2 regions of the Anaerobutyricum hallii genome follow, and region 2 is predicted to be linked to the other one. Evidence: riboswitches for the same ligand, from Rfam matches in the RefSeq annotation. Region 2 holds a riboswitch; the other holds the start of a gene.
The links. Region 2 has a riboswitch for cobalamin ahead of EHLA_RS09680 (ABC transporter substrate-binding protein). Riboswitches for the same ligand answer to the same signal wherever they lie in the genome.

Region 1 (3,179 bases), 1.5 Mb from region 2:
ATTGGCAGGTAGATAATTAACTCCACTCTGAAATAGACTGTAAACGATGCTACTGAAGTAACACCTAATGTATTAATCTGTGACTGTATGATAATATTGGACAAGGTGATAATAATTGACTGCACCCCAGCCGGCACACCTACTTTTAGTATATCCGTAAATTCTTTCAGGCTGCAATCTGAAAAACGAATCCGCAGTGCATACGGTTTTCTTAATCGATATAAATGGATCATGACTCCGATAGCCGCAAATGTCTGGGAAAATAACGTTGCAAACGCTGTTCCTTCTACTCCCATATGAAAAACATATAAAAATATAAAATCCGCAAAAACATTGATGATCCCGCCAAAAAACTGATATAGCATCGGTGTTCTGGAATCGCCCAGTGCTCTTAGTACACCGCTTAAAAGATTATAACTGACTACAGATATCATACTGGCCATATAGATACGGAGGTATCGTACTGCGAGTGGAAAAATACTCTCCGGCGTACCCATCCAGGTTAAAAATACCGGAGATAAGACCAGACCGATCACTGTTAAAAAGAAGCCTCCGATTATTCCCGTCCAAAAGATCGTCTGTATCAGTTTCTTTAATTGTTCAAAGCGTCTTGCTCCATAATGTCTTGCCGCAAAGACATTCGTCCCTACAGCCATTCCGTTAAAAAATCCGATCATACAGGTTACGATCAGACCACTGGCTCCAATCGCCGCCGATGCTTTCGTCCCAAGAAGCTGTCCAACAAAAATAAGATCTACTGTACTGTAAAGCTGCTGAATAAGACTCGAACCCAAAAGGGGAAGAGCAAATAAAAGTATGCCCTTCCCTACGCTGCCTTTAGTTAAAGTATGGCTGTTATTTTTCAAATCATATCCTCCCACATCTCACGAGAATGAATTCCGGCATGATCGTCATAATGTTCTTTACGATGTTTATGAAGTTCATCATGTGTATGCTGGTGTGTATTTCCCATATCATCAATACAGATATCATAATGTCCATATGCAATTAATGGAGAATTCTCCGGAACAGAATAAGAAATTGTCTGATACAGAATGATTGCGTCTTCTTTTAAACGAAATTCTTCGATGACATTTCCAAAATAATCTTTTAATTCTCCTAAAAGCTCACCGGCTTTCACAATCTGGCCTGCCTTCTTTTTCGGGAACCAGCAGCCCGCCTTTTCTGAATCAACATAATGTGCATGATTCATATGTTTTGGTACACGCATCTGCATTTCTGCTAACGTTGGTCTTGTCTTTAACATACCGATACGGCGAAGAATATTCTTTACATCTTTCTGTGAGGCTGCTACTTCCTCTTCTGACCACATACCATTACATCCACGCTCAATCAGTACCGATGGAATTCCCAACGTTCCGGCATAATTATATGCTCCACCTTTTCCACTTTGTGACTTCACATAAAATGGCATATCTGCTGCCTGTGCCATTCTTTCTGCTTCCGCTACGGTCTCCTCCGGAGCGTTACCGACACAATAAATAAATGGTGTTAAATCCTCAAACCAATCTCCATTATGTACATCGATATAATAATCTATTTTTGAAAAAATCTCTTTTTCTATAAAATATGCCAGCTTATCCGTATACGTTCCATTCGCATCCCCCGGAAATACCCGGTTGAGATTCTTTCCGTCTTCTGCAGAAACACTGACCGTTCTTGCTTTAAATCCATTTACATTGACAATATGAAGCAGGATAAGAATTCCTTTAATGTCTTTAGGCTGAAGCTTTGCTGCCAGTCCTGTGACACACTCAATTCCTACATATTCTGCATTGTGAATTCCTCCGTCTACTAAAACCGTATGTCCCTCTTCCTGTCCATAGATTAATGTTACGGGTAATTCATCCTCTGTAAAAGGCAGCTTTAAAAATCCACATACCTTTTCACCCTTTTCTACATAAAGATTGCCTAACTGAAATCCCATAAACTTCTACATAACCTCCTTTAACAATACTGTATCTCAAAATGATTCCCATCCATAAAGAGTATTCCGTATATTCAAACAAAAAGTACTCCTAAATTGCCTCTTCTCCTATAGGATGGCTGCTTTTTATGATAAGAAAAAGAGACCTATACTCACTATAAGTCTCTTCATCTATCGTATTCTAAATTTTCAATCATAAATCACCTAATAAATTTGAAATAGATTGGAATCCCAATTCCATCGCAAATCATATAGTCGATTTATGTGCGAGATATACAGCTCTCTTAAAATTCCGTAAGATGAGTTGACTAAACATATAAGCAGTTCTCCTGACTTGGTTCTCCATCGGTACATCCTTCCCAAAATATAATATCTCAGTGGCTTATTGTACAGACTCCCCTTACAGTGACGGATTCGCTCCGGACTCTCACCGGATTCTCTTTTCATCCCTTCGGAACTTATATGCTGTGTATCTAATTCTCATCTATTGTAACATAGGCTTTTTCAGCTGGCAACTGTATCTTAGGGTAAAAGTTAGTTATTACTTACCTTAATTAGTTCTATAAATTTATCATGAATTCTGTCATTTCCAGTTAATTCCGGATGAAATGAGAATGCTAACTGATTTTTGTAAGCAACTCCCACAATTTTTTCCTCTACTTGTGCAAGGATTTCCACATTTTTTTCGACAGATTCAATATACGGAGCGCGGATAAATTCCATAGGAAATGTTCCGATTCCTTTAATCTCTCCCTCATAATAGAAGCTTCCAAGCTGCCTTCCGTATGCATTTCTCTTTACAGTAACCGGTAACGTAGCAAAGCAGCGATTCTCATCGTTTGAAATATTCTGTGCCAGTAAAATAAGACCGGCACAGGTAGCCAAAACCGGAAGACCTTCTTCTATTTTTTTCTTTAAAGGTTCAAACATAGAAAGTTCTTTTAAAAGTCTGCTCTGTACGGTACTTTCTCCGCCCGGCAGAACAAGGCCATCAAAATCCTGTTCTAAATCTTCTGCCTTTCTAAGCTCTACTGTCTCCACACCAAGTCTTTCTAATGCTTTTTCATGTTCTATAAAGGCCCCCTGGACCGCAAGTACCGCAACCTTCATTTTGTTTTCCTCTCTTTATTTTCCTCTCTCTGCCATTAATAACTGAATCTCACTCTCGTTAATGCCGACCATCGCTTCTCCTAAATCAGCAGAAAGCTCTGCAAGCATTTTGGCATCTTTA
Region 2 (3,179 bases):
GGTAAAGCCGGGAACCATCAATATTTTATTACATATTGATGCCAATCTGGATGCGGGAACTCTTGCACGGACCGTGGTAACCTGCACGGAAGCCAAGGTGGCGGCCATTCAGGAGTTACAGGCACCAAGCTGTTCATCTCGAGGAATCGCTACCGGTTCCGGAACCGATGGGGTCATTGTCATTTCCAATCCGGAATCAGCAACGAAGCTGACCAATGCCGGAAAGAATTCCAAGCTGGGAGAATATATCGGCAAAACAGTGATGCGGGCAGTGAAAGAAGCCCTGTCTCTCCAGTCTGGATTAAACCCCAAAGGACAGCATGATATTATCTGTCGCATGGGTCGTTTTGGAGTGACCGAAGATGCCCTGTGGGAATATTACAAGGAACAGGGGAAAGGAACTCTTTCCAGAGCGGAATTTATGGACAGGCTTGACCGTAAAAGAAAGGATTCCCGTCTGGTAACCAATGCATCTCTCTATGCCCATCTCTTAGATCAGTTAGACTGGGGATTGTTGGATGCAGGAGAAGTCTGGCAGGCAGCAAAAGAACTGCTGGTTTTTCCTGACTTAGAGAAACAGGAAACGGCAGAGAAAGTACCGGAAGAATTACCGGAAAAGATACAGGTGGACAAAGAAGCAACGATTCAGTGGATGATTGAGCAGTATGTAAATGCTCTTTCCTATTTTAAAGAAATATGAAAAGAGAATTAAAAACAGAACTAACAAAACAGAAAATAATAAATGCTGCAATCCGTGAATTTTCCAGGAGCGGATATGAAAAAAGTTCCATTAATGAGATATGCAAAAGTGGAATAAATAAAGGCTTGATTTATCATAATTTTAAAAATAAGGATGAGCTTTATCTCATTTGTGTGAAGATAAGTTGCGATGGTTTTTTGGATTTGATGGATCAGAAGATGGAAAAGGTGGATATGAATCGATATTTCGAACTCCGGGAAGAGTATTCCTGCAGGGAAGAAAGCCGTATTTTTTTTGAGGCATTATTGAATCCTCCGGTTCATCTTGAACAGGAGATACGAACAGTCCTGAAGCCTTTTTATGAACACAGGGAAAAGGTGATAAAAGAAGTACTTTCATCCTTTCCATTGAGAGAAGGCTGGACCATGGAGGAAGCCTGCCGTTATTTTGCTCTCATCATAGATGGGTATAATGAATTTTTCAGCAGAAAGAGAATGAACAATCCTGAGTTGACATCCATCGTGGAAAAGCATGAAAACGATGTGCCGAAATTGATCGACCTGTTACTGTATGGAGTTGTGAAACGGTTGCAATAAGATTGACATTGGAAAAAAACAGGTATATAATTGACCTGTAGGTCAATTTTTTGGTGTGGCTTTGTAAACCATCGAAAATTGTTTAATTACATATTGTTGGATCATAGAACGTGAAGCAATTCATGTTCCATAAGGGGAAACAGGTGAAAGTCCTGTACTGTCCCGCAACTGTAAGTGGTTTTGCGCCATAAGTCAGAGTACCTTACTATGATCCGTTGTCTGATCTGCGAGGTATGGGAATGTAATCCCGATTTTGCAAATCTTTAATAAGAACCTTAAAACCCTTGAAAATCCAGTATTTTCAAGGGCTTTTCTTTTCTGATGACGGAAAGGAATGAAAAGGGGCATCTGGTCAGTTGGCTGGATGTCTCTTTTCGTTCTTAAGAACTAATTATTGGTCATATCTTGATTTTTTGTGGGGAGATGATATAAATGTAATTTGAAACATTATATACAGGAATGAATGAGCATGTTGCAAAGGCATTTGAAGTAGAATGTGAGGAGAAGGAAAATGAAAATTAAAATCAAAATCAAAATGAAAAAATTATTTTGCCTGTTGCTGGCGCTTATCATGACATCAACGGTGATGACCGGATGCGGGACACAGTCTGACGACGAAAAAAAGAATGAAAAAGAAACAGTAAGAGTTGCTTTGTGGGGTTCACAGCTTTTGGAGAATTATACCCAGTATCTGTGCGATACTTTCCCGGAGGTTGAGTTTGAATTCACACTTGCAACTAATTCCACGGATTATTACCGCTATCTGAATGACCATGATGATTTGCCGGATATTATGACTGTGAGACGATTTTCACTGAAGGATGCTGTTTTATTAAAGGATTTTCTGTATGATTTTTGTGATACGGAACTTGCTTCTACATTTTATGGTACATATCTTGAGAATTATACTTATGATGATGGTACTATTAATTTGCTTCCGGCATGTGCGGATGTAGATAGTATCATTATCAATGAGACGCTGTTTAAAGAGCATAATATTGATATCCCTACAGATTATGATTCTTTTATTGCTGCCTGTGAGGCGTTCGAAAAGTTGGGGATTAAGGGATTTTCTTCTGATTTTGGTGACGATTATACATGTATGGAAGTGCTTCAGGGTTTTTCAATTTCACAGCTTTTATCGATGGAAGGCAGGGAATGGCGCCAGAAGTATGAGAGTGGACTGACTAATCAGCTTTCAGAAGAAGTATGGATGCCGGTCTTTGAGAAATTTTTTGATATGAAGGAAAAGACAGGAATTGGAAAAGCAGAAGTAGAAATGATCAATCAGGATCCTAAAAAATTATATTTAGCCGGTAAGCTTGCGATGTACCGTGGTACAGGTGCAGATGCAATCGGTTTTTCGGGGCGCGAGGGAGACCACTCCATTTTGCTTCCATATTTTGAAGAGGATGAGAAAGATAACTGGTATTTGACATATCCTTCCTTCCAGGTTGCTGCCAGTAAAAAAGCAATGGAAGATCCTGAAAAGGAGAAACTGCTTCTCAGAATTATGGAAGCCATGTTGAATCAGGAAGGCCAGAGCTGCATCTCTTACGGAAAGAATATGATTCCTTATAACAGGGACGTAGATTTAGAACTGTTGCCGGAACTTGACAATATAAAACCATATATCGATCAGAACAAGATGTATATCCGCCTGGCTTCCAGTGAGATGTTCAGCATATCTCAGAATGTGGTGCAACGCATTCTGCTCGGCGAATTGAACACACCGAAAGAGGCGTTCGACGCATTCAATGTTCTTATGACCGAGAACGATACGTCTGATGATGTTGTAGCGCATATCAATACCGCATATTCCAATAAATTTACGACAGAGCATGGTAACCTTGCAGCATCTGCAGTTTATAATACTGTTCTTT

Region 1: another riboswitch for cobalamin. It lies ahead of EHLA_RS02750 (M14 family metallopeptidase); the one in region 2 lies ahead of EHLA_RS09680 (ABC transporter substrate-binding protein).

What each region holds. Positions count from the first base shown of each region.
Region 1 is NZ_LT907978.1:618,987-622,165, reverse strand. It holds gene EHLA_RS02755 (MATE family efflux transporter) at 1-866, opposite strand, end outside; gene EHLA_RS02750 (M14 family metallopeptidase) at 863-1,948, opposite strand; cobalamin riboswitch at 2,250-2,425, opposite strand; gene pdxT (pyridoxal 5'-phosphate synthase glutaminase subunit PdxT) at 2,483-3,058, opposite strand; gene pdxS (pyridoxal 5'-phosphate synthase lyase subunit PdxS) at 3,074-3,179, opposite strand, start outside.
Region 2 is NZ_LT907978.1:2,115,107-2,118,285, reverse strand. It holds gene EHLA_RS09690 (adenosylcobinamide amidohydrolase) at 1-700, shown strand, start outside; partial or broken gene EHLA_RS17035 (TetR/AcrR family transcriptional regulator) at 697-852, shown strand; gene EHLA_RS09685 (hypothetical protein) at 874-1,296, shown strand; cobalamin riboswitch at 1,384-1,521, shown strand; gene EHLA_RS09680 (ABC transporter substrate-binding protein) at 1,808-3,179, shown strand, end outside.